DNA from 4 places in the Brevibacillus sp. MCWH genome. Region 2 is predicted to be linked to each of the others. Evidence: riboswitches for the same ligand, from Rfam matches in the RefSeq annotation. Region 2 holds a riboswitch; each other region holds the start of a gene.
What was found. A riboswitch is a leader RNA that binds a small molecule or an ion and turns the genes downstream of it on or off. The one in region 2 is predicted to bind S-adenosylmethionine.
Positions count from the first base shown of each region.

Region 1: linked by a shared signal. The riboswitch ahead of ETC00_RS10445 (sugar ABC transporter substrate-binding protein) and the one ahead of mtnK (S-methyl-5-thioribose kinase) in region 2 are both predicted to bind S-adenosylmethionine.
Region 3: linked by a shared signal. The riboswitch ahead of metH (methionine synthase) and the one ahead of mtnK (S-methyl-5-thioribose kinase) in region 2 are both predicted to bind S-adenosylmethionine.
Region 4: linked by a shared signal. The riboswitch ahead of ETC00_RS02160 (homoserine dehydrogenase) and the one ahead of mtnK (S-methyl-5-thioribose kinase) in region 2 are both predicted to bind S-adenosylmethionine.

Region 1 is NZ_SDLF01000009.1:84,550-88,758, reverse strand. Features, by position in the region: gene ETC00_RS10450 (sugar ABC transporter ATP-binding protein) at 1-996, opposite strand, end outside; gene ETC00_RS10445 (sugar ABC transporter substrate-binding protein) at 1,028-2,176, opposite strand; SAM riboswitch class I at 2,285-2,403, opposite strand; gene ETC00_RS10440 (VOC family protein) at 2,631-3,059, opposite strand; gene ETC00_RS20855 (hypothetical protein) at 3,251-3,382, opposite strand; gene ETC00_RS10435 (iron-containing alcohol dehydrogenase) at 3,438-4,209, opposite strand, start outside.
Region 2 is NZ_SDLF01000017.1:64,056-68,264, forward strand. Features, by position in the region: gene ETC00_RS14725 (RNA polymerase sigma factor) at 1-363, shown strand, start outside; gene ETC00_RS14730 (anti-sigma factor) at 335-1,516, shown strand; SAM riboswitch class I at 1,607-1,749, shown strand; gene mtnK (S-methyl-5-thioribose kinase) at 1,946-3,172, shown strand; gene mtnA (S-methyl-5-thioribose-1-phosphate isomerase) at 3,169-4,209, shown strand, end outside.
Region 3 is NZ_SDLF01000013.1:76,824-81,032, reverse strand. Features, by position in the region: gene metH (methionine synthase) at 1-2,365, opposite strand, end outside; SAM riboswitch class I at 2,481-2,579, opposite strand; gene ETC00_RS13075 (YjcZ family sporulation protein) at 2,782-2,889, shown strand; gene ETC00_RS13070 (hypothetical protein) at 3,063-3,542, shown strand; gene argS (arginine--tRNA ligase) at 3,889-4,209, shown strand, end outside.
Region 4 is NZ_SDLF01000002.1:119,888-124,096, reverse strand. Features, by position in the region: gene pyrF (orotidine-5'-phosphate decarboxylase) at 1-24, shown strand, start outside; gene pyrE (orotate phosphoribosyltransferase) at 50-685, shown strand; gene ETC00_RS02165 (DUF3221 domain-containing protein) at 894-1,463, shown strand; SAM riboswitch class I at 1,675-1,782, shown strand; SAM riboswitch class I at 1,868-1,977, shown strand; gene ETC00_RS02160 (homoserine dehydrogenase) at 2,033-3,358, shown strand; gene ETC00_RS02155 (glycerol-3-phosphate responsive antiterminator) at 3,448-3,996, shown strand.

The sequences.
Region 1 (4,209 bases), on a different contig from region 2:
GCCGTTTTGAATCGCCTCACCAGGATGGCGGAGGCGCAGAGTCTTCCCTCTCAGCCGGATCTCGCCGCCGTCCAGCCGGTCGGCGCCGAACAGGGCACGGGACACCTCCGTCTTGCCGGCGCCCACCAGTCCCACCACCGCGACGATCTCCCCCTGCCGCAGCTGAACGTCAAACCGCTTCACCTTGTGGCCGATCCGCAGCTCTCTCGCTTCCAGCAACACCTCGCCTGCCCGTCTGCATCTCTCGTCTGCCTGATTGGCTTCGCGGCGGCCCAGCATCGCCGCCACCGCCTCTTCCGGACTGGTCTGTTCCGTCCGCTTTTCCCACACCCGGCTGCCGTCCCGCAGCACAGTGATGCGATCAGCGATGGCAAACACCTCCGGCAGCCGGTGGGAGATGTAGACAATCCCCAGCCCTGCCGCCTTCAAGCTGGCAATCAGCTCAAACAGCGCCGCCGCTTCCGTCAGGCTGAGCGGCGCGGTCGGCTCGTCAAAGATGACGAAGCGGACATCCTGGGCCACAGCCCGGGCCAGCAGCACCAACTGTTTCTCCGCCAGCGTCAGCTCCTCCGCCTTTGCCTTCAGCGGCAGGGAAAAACCGCACCGGCTGAGTATCTGTTGGGCCCGCTCCACCGTACGCTTCGGCGAATGCCACCAGGCGCCGGCGGAGACAGTATGGTCCAGAAGTATGTTTTCCGCGACGCTCAGGGAGGGAATCAGCCCCGTGTCCACTTCCTGCTGCACGAGGTGGATACCGGCCCGCTTGGCATCCCGCGGTCCGCTGACGGCCAGCTCACGGCCGTCGATCAGAATGCTGCCGGCCGTCGCCTGCTCTGCGCCGGAGAGAATTTTCATCAGCGTGCTTTTGCCCGCTCCATTGGCTCCGAGGATGGCGTGCACCTCCCCGCCGCGTACGGTGAAATCCACCCCGCGCAGGGCGTACACCCCGCCGTACTGCTTGACGATCCCCTTCATTTCCAAAACAGAGGCCGTCATCTCGCATCCCTCCCTGATCTGTCCGTTTCGGTCACTTGTGCTTTGCCTCCAGCGCAGCCATCCACGGCGAGATGGCGGCGTCGCTTCGACCCCATCCGCTCACGTATTGCGTCAGGTCGGACATGTTGACCGGTTGGTCCGGCAGTTTGTCCTGGCTGACCAGATGCGGATCGAGCGAGAAGTACTTGGGCGTGTGTTCGCCGGCGATCTTTTGGTAGAGGAAGCGGCTCTGCACCCGTCCGATGTCCGCCGGATCAGTCGCCGCCGACGCTTTCCACGGGCTGTTCGGCTCCTGGATGAGCTGCAAGTCCTCGTCGGACAGGTCGATGCCGAACACCTTGATCTCCGTCCGTCCCGCCGCCTTGATCGCCCGTGTGGCCCCTTTGGCAAATTCGTCCCACGGCGCCCATACGGCTGCAATGTCGCCTTTGTTGGGGAACTTTTTCAGGATTGCATCCATCTGCGCCTGGGTGTCCAGCGCCGTATTCGGCGTGGCCGAACCGAAGCGGGCGATCTCCTTGATGTTGGGGTAGCGCTTGAGAAAAATCTCGTAGACGCGGTTGCGCTTTTCCATCGGCGCAAAACCGCCCACCCAGATGTAGACGATGTTGCCTTTCCCGTCGATGGATTGGGCCAGATTTTTCAGCCCCTGCCAGGCCAGGCTGTAGTCGTCCTGGTCAATTACAGTGACGCCTTCCACCTGGTCCAGGTCGTTGTCAAACGCGACGACGGGAATCCCCGCCTTGACCGCCCGCTCCACCCCCGGCTGCAGCGCTTCCGCACGGCCGTGGTTGATCAGGATGCCGTCCACTTTTTGGTTGATCGCGGTGTCCAGGTGGGCCGCCATTTTGCCCAAATCGCCGTCCGCGTTGTAGACGACCAGCTCGCCGCCGAATTTGCTCACCTGCTCTTTGACTCCTTGCAGGTACTGGGCAGAAAACGTCCCGATGGAAAACTCGCTGACCAGAGCGATTTTCAACGGTTTGTCCACTGCCGCCGGAATAGCTGCCTGAGTTGCCGCCGCCGGTGATGCGCCTGGCTGCTGCGGCGCGTCCGCCGGCTGTGACGACGATGGCGCGGCAGATTGTGCAGACGGCGCCGGCGGCTGTTCATTGGTGCAGGCCGTCAGCAAAAGAGCCGCGACGAGACTGACAGTCATCCATTTGTTGATCGTTTTCATTTGGTACATCCCCCTCATGAGTGCGTAAAAAATAATGACATGGACGGAAAAACCGAAAAAACAAACGCCTCTTTTCCTTGAGAAAAGAGGCGCGGTTTGCTCGCTCACCTCTCATCTCTCAGGAAAATTCCTGCAGGAGTTAGCACCGTGCCGCAAGAGCAGCATGCTCTTGGCAGTCGGTTGCCGGGCGTCATCGGGCCAGTCCCTCAGCCTGCTCTGGATAAGAAGGCATGTGTAATTCCAAGTTTTCCACTATGCTTTTTAATATTGATGACATCATACATCGAAGCGGGATGTGCCGTCAATCCCGTTTTTCGATCGCTTCTCCAAAAAATTCACAACTGTCAGCATCTTCCGCTGACAGTTTTCAATCGACGAACAGCGAAGGTTGGGCAGGCGTAAAACGCCAAGGAAAACGGCTCTGCTGCAATCAACGCGAGCAGAGCTGTTTTCGTTACTGTTGTTTCCCCTCCGTGTTGATTTGGAAGGTCACGCCAAACTTGTCCGTTACAATCCCATAGGCCGGGCTAAAGAACGTCTCTTGCAGCGGCATGTTCACCTGACCGTCCTGCTTCAAGGCTTCATAGATTCGTGTCGCTTTTTCCTTGTCGTCCGTCGAGATACAGATGGTGATTTGACTGCCGCTCTGATGGGGTTGGCCCGGAGACGTATCGGAAAACATGAGGTCCGACTCGCCGACCCTTATCATGGCATGCGACACGCGGTCCTTTGCCTCTTCCGGCAGGGGAAATTCCGGGTTTTCCGGCATCTCGCCAAACGTTTGGTAAAACAGGATTTTGGCATCCAGTGCTTGTTCGTAAAAGTGAATGGCTTCCTTGGCATTTCCGTCCATGATCAGATAGGGGATCAAGCGCAGTGTCATCAGGAATCAGCTCCTTGGATTTTCATTCTGCCCGCCGCAAAAATCCGTACGGGCCACAGATTGACACGTATTAAAGCAAGCCATACTCTCTATTATTTCCGATTCTCTGATTTGAAAACGAATCCAGTGTCAATGATCGTGTTGTTCACAGGAAGGAAAATGAAGCATGGCTTGAAACAAGCGAGATTTTGCTAGATCCCCCACTCTTTTTTCAGCAAATAAATCAGTTCTGCTTCCCGCTCGTCGTTCTTCTTCTGCAAAAATTCCTTTGTCCATTGATAAAAACCGTGTCCGTTTTTCTGGCCGTATTTGCCTTCGTCCACCAAACGGCGCATCATACCGAGAGAGGCCGAGTCGGTGCTGAGGTCGGGAAACAAATTATTCCAAAAACAGTTTGCCGGCGAACGATTCACGGTAAATGGTTTCGATGTCCGCAGCCGTCAGCCAGCGTGGATTATTGTTCAGCAGTCTGTCGATTTTGCTTGCTTCTGCTGCCAAGGCCGGAATGTCTTCTTCTGTCACGCCAACATCTCTGATGCTGGCGGGAATGCCCACGTCGCAAGACAGTTTGGCGATGGCGTGGACCGCCTGAAATGCTGCATCGCGAAGCGACAGCCCGTCTACGTTTTCTCCCATCGCCCTGGCCACTTCCGCAAATTTGGGAATATTCGAAACTACATTGTACTTCATGACGTAGGGGAGCAGCAAGGAGTTTGCCACCCCGTGGGGCACCTTGAATTTGCCTCCCAGCGGATAGGCCAGCGCATGGACGGCTCCTACCCCGGCATTGCCCAGCGAAATGCCGGCGAGCAGACTTCCCATCGCCATGTCTTCGCGCGCTTTGAGGTCATGTCCCTGATACACGGCTTGGCGAAGGGAACGGGAAACCAGTTTGATCGCGTGCAGGGCAATCGCGTCCGTCAGTTCATTTGCCCGAATCGCCGTATAGGACTCCACCGCATGAACAAACGCGTCCATCCCCGTCGCGGCCGTGACGGATGGAGGCACCGTCACCGTTAGTTCCGGATCGACGATGGCCACATCCGGGAGCAGGTACGGTGAGACAATTCCCTTTTTCACCTGGTCGCGCGTGTCCGTAAAAATGGCGTTGCAGGTAACTTCCGACCCGGTTCCGGAAGTGGTCGGCACG
Region 2 (4,209 bases):
GAAAAGGTGCGCCCCTGGCTGTACAAGGCGGCCTACCACACGTTTGTGGACTGGCATCGGAGGCGGAAGAAGCGTCCGTGGCGATTGGTGGAGAAGATTCCGGAACAGCCGGACGGGGCGGCGGCGGACCCGGTGCGGACGCTGCTGAGCCAAGAGGCGTGGTCATCGCTGCGGACGTGCCTGGACCGGCTGCCGGAGAAGCAAAAACAGGTGATCCTGCTGCAGTACGAACAGCTCAGCTACGCGGAAATCGCCGAGGTGCTGGGCATCGACACGGGGGACGTAAAGCGCTCATTGTTTCGCGGGCGGCAAAAATTACGCAGAATGTGGAGGGATGAACTTGACGACGGACAAGGCAAATGAGGATCGGGAACGGGAACTGCTGGCATATCTGCGCGGTGAAATGACGAAGGAAGAAGCTGCCTCTTTCCGTGCGAGGATTGCAGCGGACGAACTGTATGCGGAACGCTTGGAGGAGCTTTTGCTGGGCAGCGGCGGAGAGGAGGAGAGAGAAACGGACGTGCTGTCCGAAGAGACGCAGCGCGCCATCCTCCGCCGCAGCAAATGGCGCCACAGGCTCGGCAACGCGGCTTACACGGTGGCCATCTCGCTTCTCGTCGGGGCCGTCCTGATGTTCACCAACGGGTGGATCGGCTGGTATTTGTACGAGGACGCCTACCGGGTGGCCCGGGACATGGTGCACTTTACCCAGCCGGGGCTCACGGTGGGCAGCAGCGGTTCGCAAATCGGATTTTTGTACGGGGAGATAACCATGGAACTGCGTGAACAGGTGGGGAGAGACGATCAGAACGCCGGAACCTTTTCGATCAGCAACGTCTTCTCGATCATTTCCGCGAAGCCGGCATGGACCGACGGTTTGCGGAAAGAGCGGCTCTTTTTTCTCTTTCCGTTGTCAGCGGACGATCGGGAAGAAAGCGCCATCCGCAGAAATCCTGCCTGGAACACGCTGGAAAAGCTGCCGGAGGGAACGGTGGCGCAGCTCGCCGTCTCGTTTGACCGGCTGCTGACCCATGATGAGTACTACGCCCTTTTTTCCGGCTACGATTTGGATACCACCTGGTTCGCCGTGGACACGGGGCAGGAGCGAAACCATCCGGACGCGGCGGAAGGCAGTCTGCTGCTGTCGGCCGGTGACGTGTGGGGATACGCGGAAAGAGAACTCGATTACGGCGAAGCACCGATTCAGGCACATGGCGAAGGTGAGCGGCGCGCCCGGGCGTACCTGGCGGAAATGGAGTATCTCGCGGGACAGGAACGGCTGACGAACGCCATTGGCGAGCGGCTTGTGACCGCCCGAAACCGGCTGCGCATCGAGGAACGCTGCCGCTACCTGCAGCAGAACGGTGTGCGCCTCTACGGGGCGGTCGTGACGGGCCCTGTCAAGGAACTGCTAAAGCTGCGGCAGGAGCCGTCGATCACGGCTGCCTTCGTGGGCCGGATCGACTGGTGGAACTGGGACCGGCCGAGTGCTTCGGGCCAGCGAACCAGTCCGTGAAGACTGGACAATTCGCCCAAAAAAGGGTGTTGACAGCGAGAAGACGGGGTTGTATGATTCAAACAAACGTCAAAACCGCATACGTTGGATACCTTATCCAGAGAAGGTGGAGGGACTGGCCCGATGAAACCCGGCAACCGACATGACGCTGTTCGAGCGATTCTGGCGACAGACGTGCAGCGCATGCACGGTGCTAATTCCTGCAGAAACAAAAGTATTCTGGAAGATAAGGGGGAGACGACACGCAGACGCGTATGAACAGACCTCTTTTCTTCGGGAAAAGAGGTTTTTTGTATGTGCGGAATGCTCCGGCTGGAGGCGGCAGCAGCACACACGCCGCCCGGCGGCCGCCAACATAGACAAAGCGAAAGTGCAAAGACAAGTGAATGTGAAGACAAGAGAATCTGTCAAAGGAGAGGGGATTGGACCATGGCGTATCGCGCATTGAGCGAACAAGAAGCAGTGCAGTACGTAAAACAACTGCCGGACCTGTTTGCGCCGGAAGCGGAACTGACCAGCCGGGAGATTGGTGACGGCAATCTCAACCTGGTATTCCACATCAGGGAGGAAGCGACGGGCAAAAGCGTCGTCGTCAAGCAGGCACTGCCCTACGCCCGCGTAGTGGGTGAATCCTGGCCGCTCACGCTGGACCGCGCCCGAATCGAAAGCGAGGCGTTGCGCATCCAGCACAAATACGTGCCGGATCTCGTGCCGAAGGTGTATCACTACGACGAGGAGCTGGCCCTGACCGTGATGGAAGACGTCAGCGACCACGTGATTATGCGAAAAGGCTTGATCGAGGGCAACCGCTACCCGCTGTTCGCCAAACAGATCGGCCGCTTTCTCGCCCATACGCTGTTTTACACGTCCGACTTGGGGGCGCATCCCTACGACAAAAAAGCGCTTGTCGGAAGATTCATAAATCCGGAATTGTGCAAAATCACGGAAGACCTCGTCTTTACCGATCCTTACGAAGACGCGCCGACCAACAATTTCAACCCGCTGATCAAGCGGGAGGTGGAGGCGATCTGGAACAACAAGCAGCTGAAGCTGGAAATTGCGCAGCTCAAGTACGATTTTCTCACCCGGGCGGAGGCGCTGATACACGGCGACCTGCATACCGGCAGCATCTTTGTATCGCCGACGTCGGTCAAGGTAATCGACCCTGAATTTGCCTACTACGGCCCGATCGGCTTCGACATTGGCGCGGTGATCGCCAACCTGCTGCTGAACTACGCGGGCCAGCACGGTCTGCAGCCGGACGCAGGAAAGCGGGGGGATTATCGAGAATATCTGTTGGCAACGGTGGAAGACGTTTGGAACGAGTTTGTCTCCCAGTTCGTCCAGCTCTGGCACAAACAGGCGAAAGAGCGGAGCGCCCACACCGAAGGCTTCTGGCAGGGCTACGTGCAGCGGCTGATCCGCGACGCAGCAGGCTTTGCCGGCTGTAAAATCCTGCGCCGCGTCATCGGACTGGCGGGCGTCGCCGACCTGAACAGCATCGCCGATGACCAGACCCGCGCGGAAGCAGAACGGCTGGCGCTGGCGATTGGCCAGGCGCTGATTCTGGAGCGGAACAAGGTGGAAGTATCGACAGACATCACAGATATCGTTCGGACGGTTACCGCACGATACTACCAGGAGGCTGTAGTATGACAACGACCAGCACGCCATTTGCGCCGGTCAAGTGGCAGGATGACGCGCTCGTCCTGCTGGACCAGACCCGGCTGCCCGTTGAAACGACATACCTGACACTGACGACTGCACAAGAAGTGTGGGCGGCCATCCGCCATCTGCAGGTACGCGGGGCACCGGCCATCGGCATGGCGGCCGCCTACGGTTTGTACCTCGGCATCCGCAACAGCGACGCCAACGATTTCGATACGTTTTGGCAACACCTGAGCGAACAGGCTGACTACCTCGGCACCTCTCGCCCGACGGCAGTCAACCTGTTCTGGGCCCTGGACAGGATCAAAGCACGCGTGCAGCGCGAGTCCGGCAAACCGGTGGCAGAGCTGAAGGCAGCAGTCCTGAATGAAGCCCTGTCCATCCAGCGGGAAGACGCGGAAGTGTGCCGCCGGATCGGAGAGCATCTGCTCACCCTGCTGAAAGACGGCATGGGCATCCTGACGCACTGCAATCCGGGGGCGCTCGCGACAGCAGCCTACGGCACGGCGACGGCCCCGCTCTACCTCGCCAAGGAGCGCGGCTGGAACCTGAAAGTGTACGCTGACGAGACTCGGCCTGTGCTGCAGGGGGCGCGCCTCACCGCCTACGAGCTGCAGCAGGCGGGCATCGACGTCACGCTGATTTGTGACAACATGGCGGCGATGGTGATGGCCCAGGGCAAGGTGCAGGCAGTCATCGTCGGCACGGACCGCGTGGCTGCCAACGGTGACGTCGCCAACAAGATCGGGACCTACGGTGTTGCCGTTCTGGCACACGCGCACGGCATACCGTTTTACGTGGCGGCCCCGCTGTCTTCTATCGATCTCGACACGCCGACGGGCGCAGACATTCCGATCGAGGAGCGGCCGGCGGAGGAGATTACACATGGACTGGGCAAACAGGTGGCGCCGGACGGCATCAAGGTGTACAATCCTGCGTTTGACGTCACTCCGGCCCGCTACATCACGGCCATTGTCACCGAAAACGGCATCTACAAACCGGACGAAATCCGCAACTGCAAACGC
Region 3 (4,209 bases), on a different contig from region 2:
CAATCCCGGCTGCCCGCAGGTCCTGGGCGGTAATCACCATCTGCTGCGCCGACTTGACCAGCAGGCCCGACAGGCCGATCGCGTCTGGCTGCTCTTCACGGCAGGCGGCAATCAGCTGCTCCGGCGGCACCTTGATGCCCAGGTTGACCACTTCGTACCCGTTGTTGGCGAGGATGATCTCCACCAGGTTCTTGCCGATGTCATGCACGTCCCCTTTTACCGTCGCCAGCAAAATTTTCCCTTTGGTGGCCGTCTCCGTCTTTTCCATGTAAGGTTCCAGGAACGATACGGAGGCCTTCATCACTTCGGCGCTCTGCAGCACTTCCGCGACGATCAGTTGGTTGTCGTTGAACAGCCGGCCTACCTCTTCCATCCCGGCCATCAGCGGACCGTTGATGATTTCTAGCGGCGTGTATTTCTCCAGCGCCAGCTTCAGGTCGTCCATCAGCCCGTCCTTGGAGCCTTCCACCACGTAACGGGCCAGACGCTCTTCCAGCGTGAGCGACGACGCTTCCACGCGTACTTCCTTTTTCTTCTGCCGGTAAAACTCGGTAAAGGCGGCCAGCGTCTCGTCGTTGGTCTCAAACAGGAGCGCCTCTGCCAATCGCCGCTCCTCTTCCGGAATGGAGGCGTAGCGTTCCAGCTTCTCGGTATTGACGATGGCGTAATCAAGTCCGGCCAGAGTCGTATGGTAAAGGAAGACGGCGTTCAGCACCTCCCGTCCGGCCGCCGGCAGCCCGAACGAGACGTTGCTGATGCCGAGAATCGTCTTGCACTCCGGCATCGCCTCCTTGATCAGGCGGAGGCCTTCCACCGTCTCGCGGGCGGAGCCGATGTACTGCTCGTCGCCGGTGCCCACCGGAAAGACCAGCGGATCGAAAATGATGTCGCGCGGGTTGACCCCGAATCGATTGACCAGCAGATCGTAGGCGCGTTTGGCCACTTCCAGCTTCCGTTCCCGGGTGACTGCCATGCCGGTCTCGTCGATCGTGCCGACGACGACAGCCGCGCCGTACTTGTGAATCAACGGCGCCACCTGTTCAAACCGCTCCAGCCCGTCTTCCAGGTTGATCGAGTTGAGAATCGCCTTGCCCTGCGAGTACCGCAGTCCAAGTTCCATGACGCGCACGTCGGTGGAGTCGATCATCAGCGGCGCTTTCACTTTTTTGATGACAAACTGCAGGAACTTCTCCATGTCCCCGTACTCATCCCGGTCCGGGTCGGCGAGACAGATGTCAATGATCTGTGCCCCCCGCTTTACCTGGGCGCGGGCGATGTCGGACGCTTCCTCGTACTTCCCGGCCGCGATCAGGTCGCGGAATTTTTTCGACCCAATCACGTTGCTCCTCTCTCCGACAAGCAGCGGCCGATTGTCTGCTTCCGCGTAGACGACCTCGATCCCCGACACGGCGCTGACCGGCTGTCCGGCCGGGACACGGGGCTTGCAGTCCTTCAATGCTTCCGCCAGCGCGCGGATATGCTCCGGCGTCGTGCCGCAGCATCCTCCGGCGACGTTGAGCCAGCCCTGCTCGGCAAACGCCCGCATCTTGGCAGCCAGTCCGTGCGGCGTCTCGTGGTAATGGCCGTTTTCATCCGGCAGGCCGGCGTTGGGATAACAGCTCACCCCGCACTGGGCCAAATTCGCCAGCGTGCGCAGATGGTCACGCATGAACTCCGGCCCGGTGGCGCAGTTCAGACCAATGGTAATCGGCTTCAGATGCTCCAACGAGACGTAAAACGCTTCGATGGTTTGCCCGGCCAGGGTCGTGCCCATCGGCTCAATCGTGCCGGAGATCATCACCGGCACTTCCCTGCCCAGCTCCGCGAACGCCCGGCGAATGCCGATGCCGCCGGCCTTGACGTTTAAGGTGTCCTGCGAGGTCTCCAAAAGCAGCGCGTCCACGCCGCCGATCAGCAGCCCTTTCGCCTGCCGGTAGTACGCTTCCACCAGCTCTTCAAAGGTGACGCCTCCCGTCAGAGACAGCGTCTTGGTCGTCGGCCCCATCGAGCCGGCGACGTAACGCGGCCACTCCTGGGTGGAATAGGCGTCAGCCGCTTCCCGTGCTAGCCGGGCTGCAGCGATGTTGATCTCCAGATCTTTGTCTGCCACGTCGTACTCGGCCAGGACGATCGAGGTGGCACCAAACGTGTTGGTCTCCACGATGTCCGCACCCGCCTCCAGGTATTTTTCATGAATGGAGCGGATCACGTCAGGACGGGTGAGATTGAGCAGCTCGTTACAGCCTTCGTAGGCATCACCGCCAAAATCATCAGCAGTCAGGCTGGCCTGTTGCAGCATCGTCCCCATCGCACCGTCCAGAATCAGAATTTTCCGGTAAAGCTGTTCACGAAGACTTATTTTCATGGGGCAAACTCCTTTTCTTCCAAACTCACACGCATTGGTCCGTGTACAATAAAAAATCCTCTTCTGTGTGCAACAAGAAGAGGATTTGTCCGCGAAACATACACGCATGACCATCCTCTTATCTTTCAAAGCACACGCTTTGCTGGAATTGGCACCTGGTAATCCGGTTGCCGAGGCTTCATTGGGCCAGTCCCTCAACCTCTCTGGATAAGAGTCGTCACTGTCTGTTATGCAGTTTTGTCAAACGGTAACGATGTTTGAATGTATCTTAACACCCCCTTTTCCTCGCGTCAATGTAGAATTTGTCTATTTTCTCCAGACTGCCCCCGCCCATTTTTTGCGAGCTGGTCATTCGCCCACAACAACCGGCACATTCGTGTATAGACTAAAGCATACGGAAAGGAGGGGAAACAACAATGAGTACTTCCTACTGCGGTTCCGGCTTTTTCGGTGACACGTTCGCAATTGTGCTCGTTCTGTTTATCCTGTTGGTCATCGTCGGGTGTTCGAACGACTGCAACTAAACGAGTGCGTACATCAACAAGGAGCCTAGCTAAACCTAGGCTCTTTTTTCGCTGGACAACCCTGTCCGCCTGCCGTTCCCTGCGGGACGTTTGCGCCTGATGCTGGTTCGTTGTCAGCCGCTGTCCGTTTTTGCTATGATGAAAAGCGATTCCGTACAAAGGAGCGAACCACTGTGGATCAATTGGTACCCTGTAACCGACAGGAATTCCTCTCTCGCCTGGAGACGGTGAAAGAGTTGGAGCACACGGATTTTGAGACATATTCAATCGTCAAGAATCAAGCGACGGGGCAGCACTACCTGCGTTATTCATTTACGCATGTCAACCTGTTTGAAGGAGGCAGGCGGGACGAATACGACCACTTCCTCCCGCTGGAATCGGACGACGTGCTGGGCATTCTGTTTGGCGACCAGCCCTATCGCTTTCCCGATCACTGGCGCTCTCCCTATCTGCGCAGCGGGACGGATGAGCGGCTGATGCCGTTTGATCCCAGTGAAAACCACGATCTTAAGGAAGCTGCCGAAGCAGAACGATCGCTTCTCACCAAGCTGGCCGAGTACAAGCGGCAGTGGCAGTCGGCCGACGACAAGGAACGGCTGACGCGGGACCTGTTCCACGATTTGGACGATTTGCTGAAAAAACCGGAAGAGTGAGTTGCATCCCGCAGGAGATGCCGCTATAATGCTAGAAGAATATCGTTGTCGCTGAAGAGGAGAGTACTCCGTCAGAAAGCAGAAGCGAGCCGGGGACGGTGGGAGCCCGGTGCAAACTGACGCGGGGAAGCGCACCTCGGAGACGCGTCCTGAAGGTCCGGACAGCCGGATTGCGTAGGGCACGCCGGGTCTGCCCGTTACCGCAGGCAAAGCGGCTTTCGCCTTTTCCCGTGCGGGAGGCGAGAGCAACAAGAGTGGCACCGCGGGAGTACAACCTCTCGTCTCTTCCCTGATGAGACGCAGAGGTTTTTCTATTTTTTAGATTCCAGACCGAAAGGAGAATTCGATGAGCTATAAGCATCAAGCGGCCAGCATCATTGCCGCAGCACTCACCCGCCTCGGCGCGGACCAATTTACCGCCGAAACCGTATACGACATGCTGGAAACGCCACCCAATCCCAGCATGGGGGATATCGCCTTCCCCTGCTTCCAACTGGCCAAGGCGCTTCGCAAAGCGCCGCCGCTGATCGCCTCCGAACTGGCCGGCGAGGTTAGCGGTACGCCGATCCGCGAAGTCAAGGCGGTCGGTCCGTACCTCAACCTGTTCCTCGATCAGCAAAGCGTCGCCCGCGACGTAATCGGCACGATCCTGACGCAGGGCAGCGCA
Region 4 (4,209 bases), on a different contig from region 2:
GCCGTTCAGGCGGCATGCCTCTAAACGTACGCGAAGGGAAGAGGATAGGATGAATACCACGACAGCCAAAGAAATAGCGGGACACCTGCTGGAGATCGGCGCCGTTCACCTGCGCCCGGACCAGCCGTATACCTGGACATCCGGCATCAAGTCGCCGATCTACTGCGACAACCGGCTCACGATGTCTCATCCGCCGGTCCGCCGCCGGATTGCCCAGGCGTTTGCCGAGGTGATCCGCGAACATTTTCCGCAGGTGGAAGTGATCGCCGGCACGGCGACGGCAGGCATCCCGCACGCTGCCTGGGTGGCAGAACTGCTGGACCTGCCGATGATCTACGTGCGCGACAAGGCAAAGGGGCACGGGCGGCAGAATCAACTGGAAGGCGCGCTGGCCGCAGGTCAGAAAGTGGTGGTCATCGAGGATCTGATCTCCACCGGCGGCAGCTCGCTCAAAGCGGCAAAGGCCGTCCAGGCGGAGGGAGGCGACGTGCTCGGCGTGGCAGCGATCTTCAGCTACCAGTTTCCAGAAGCGGAAGCCCTCTTTAGGGAGGAAGGCATCCCGGTCGCGACGCTTTCCCACTACACTGCACTGCTCGAGACGGCACGCGAGCGCGGCGTCATCACGGCAGAGCAGGAAAGCCTGTTGGCCGACTGGCGCAAAGCCCCTCGCAGCTTTTATGCGTAACCGGTCATGACGCATGTCCAAACGGATTGGATAAAAAAATTTTGTACCTCAATCGACTGTACTTTACCAACGCCCTGTTTCGGGGCGTTTTTTGTTTTGTTCGTTACCAAAATGTAATTTATTTTCATGTTTTTTACATTATAATACTTCATAACCGGTGGGTAAAAATCGTGGATGCTCTTTTACATTTGAACGTAATGGAGGGATCATGAACAGACCATTACTGTACATAACCTTGTTTGCGTTTCTGCTTCTCACAGCAGGATGCTCGGATGAGAAACCCAAAAACGAACGCAAAGGTTTGACAGGATACGTCATCGAGACAAACTATGAGAAAAAAGCACTGCTGGTTGCTGAAAGTGACAAAACAGCAAGAGATGGCGACTATGACGCCGAATGGTATTTCGTAAACGACGATGCCATTCTGCTTGATCGCAAGAATAACAAGGTTTTGCTTACAGACATAGAGGTCGGAGCGGAAGTAGAAACATGGGCGGCTTCCCCTTCATTGGAATCGTATCCTGCGAAAACGGATTTGAGCAAACTTGTCGTTGCAGATGATGTACAACATCCACATTATCCCATGCTGCAAAAGAAAGCCATTCAAATGGCGCTAAACTTTGTAAAGAGTCTTTCTGACAAAGCTGATATATTCATTGTACAGGATGCAGTGAGCACCGAATCAGAATGGATCGTTCGCGTTTTTACTTTCAATGCAGGACAGAAGCACGAGATAAGTGTTCATGCAGAAACGGGTGAAGTAAAGCGAATCAAATAACCCGGTATTGGCGAAAGCGCCTTTTCCGTTGGTTCGACAGGTGCCAGTGCCTTGCTGGTCAAGAAAAAGGATGGCCGATCTGACGACTCCATCCTTTTTCGTATGTATGTCAACTTGCAGCGGCTTACGACGGGCGAAATGCCGGTCTGCCAGATTTTTGTTGACGAACAACCTGTGATTCTTTACAATGATACCCAAGAGTTAAACACTGTTCTTATCCAGAGCGGCGGAGGGACTGGCCCAATGAAGCCCGGCAACCGTCACGCGGTGCGTGACCAGGTGCCAATTCCTGCAAGACAGGTGTCTTGACAGATAAGAAGCGGGTTTGATTGATATGGACGCAGACCTTCTTCTTGTCGGAGAAGGTTTTTTTATTTTTCTGTTTCAAAATTTCATAGGACTTCTTCTTATCCAGAGAGGTGGAGGGACTGGCCCGATGAAGCCCGGCAACCGTCACGCGGTGCGTGACCAGGTGCCAATTCCTGCAAGACACGCGTGTCTTGAGAGATGAGAAGAAGGCTCGAGCACAATGCACACCAGCCTTCTTCGAATCCGAAGAAGGCTTTTTCATGTTGTACAAACAAAAAACGGGGTGGAAAAACATGAGTGTGGTAAAAGTAGGCTTATTGGGATTGGGAACGGTAGGCGGCGGGGTGGTCAAGACAATCCGTTCGAAGCAGGAGAAGCTGTCGGCCCGGTTGGGCAAGCGCATCGAAATCGTCAAGGCGCTGGTGCGCGACTCGCGGAAGCAGAGGGCCGTGCAGGTGGAGCCATCGCTGTTGACGACACGGTTTGCCGACGTAATGGAAAGCGACGTAGACATCGTCGTGGAAGTGATGGGCGGCGTGGAACCGACCTACGACTACGTACGGTCGCTGATCGAGAAGGGCTGTCATGTGGTGACGGCCAACAAGGAGCTGCTGGCCAAACGCGGCGCGGAGCTGGTGGAACTGGCCAACCGGCACGGCGTCCATCTCGCCTATGAAGCCAGCGTCGCGGGGGGAATTCCCATCCTTGGGGTGCTCCGTCAATTCCTCAGAACCAACGATATTACAAAGGTGTGCGGCATCCTCAACGGGACGACCAACTTTATCCTGTCGCAGATGGAGGAGGCCCAGCTTCCCTACGACGATGTGTTGAAGCGGGCACAGGAACTGGGGTATGCGGAGGCAGACCCGAGCTCCGACGTGGAAGGCTGGGACGCCTTGTACAAGCTGTACATTCTGGCACAGCTCGTGTTCGGGGAGTCGCTGCCCCTGTCAGCCATTGAGCGGCAGGGGATTGTTGAAGTCTCGCAGAGCCACATCCGGCTGGTGAAGGAACTGGGGTATCGGATCAAACTGCTGGCGCAAGCCCACCAGGGAAACGGCGGCCTGCACCTGTCCGTGCGGCCGACGCTGGTGCCGCTGGAGCATCCGCTGGCGCGCATCCAGGATGCGTACAATGCCGTACAGGTGGAAGGCAGTCTCGTCGGCGACCTTTTGTTCACCGGCAAAGGGGCGGGCGAATTGCCGACTGCCAGCGCGGTTGTGGAAGATCTGGCCTACTTGCTGACCCAACCGTTTGCGCCTCATCCCGCTTGGCGTGAACGGCCGGAGGCGGTCCCGTCCAGCCGCCTCTCATCCGGCCTCGACTTCTGCTGCCTGGCAGGGACAGCGGCTGGCGTGACGCCGGAGCAGGTACTGCTGTTTCTCGAACGGGCGGGTGTCTCCGTCCGCAGGATGACCGTCCAGTACGATTCGGGCAGCGTCCTGCGTGTGGGCCTGCTCGCTGCCGGACTGCAGGAGGAGCACGTTGGGCTTTTGGAACGGGATTTCGGCCTCGAAGCGCGGCTGTACCCCGTGCTGGAGGCGGCCGATGATCAAGATGCCGACGGCGGGAGTGCGGGGCTGTAAACTAGCATCCAACTCCCCATCGCATTCGCCGGGTTTTTTTGGCATGATTGAAGCGGAGCACTTCTTCTTCAAGGGGATGAGGACAAGTCATGCTGGGTTCGCAAACCATCTTGCCGGCCATTCGCCAAATGAAAGAATTTGAACGCGTCCTGGAAAGCCGGTACGAGACGATCATTTTGCTGGAGAGCCATATCTGCCAACTGAAAAGCATCGCCGACCTGGCACGCCGGCACGGAAAAAAGCTGTGGCTGCATGCCGATCTGGTGCAGGGATTGAAAAACGACGAGCACGGCGCACTGTTTCTTTGTCAGGAGATCAAGCCGGCCGGCGTCATTTCCACCCGTTCGCAGGTGATCACGACCGCCAAAAAGAAGGGCTTGGTCACGGTGCAGCGCCTGTTTCTGCTGGACTCCGGCGCGCTGGAGACGAGCTACAAAATCCTTGAGCAGACAAAACCCGATTTCGTCGAAGTCCTTCCGGGGGTCATGCCGCACATTATTACGGAAATTCGCGAACAGATTCAAATTCCGATCATCGTAGGCGGGTTTATCCGCACCCGGGAGGAGATCGAGAGCGCTCTGGCGGCAGGAGCCATCGCCGTCACCACCTCCGATCGAAACTTGTGGAAACAGCTGTAAAAAATGATTGACAACGCTTTCACGACCGCATAAGATTGATTACAGAAGTTCATATGTCGGATGAGATCAGGAGATCCACCTATATATTCCCTGTGTTTAAGTTCCTGTGGACTTAAACCGTGGATAAATAGGTGGATTTTCTGTTTTCTTCCAGTGGAGGTGAACAGCAAAAGAGGGAAAACCGGTCCAGACTCGTCATAAATATTAAAAAAA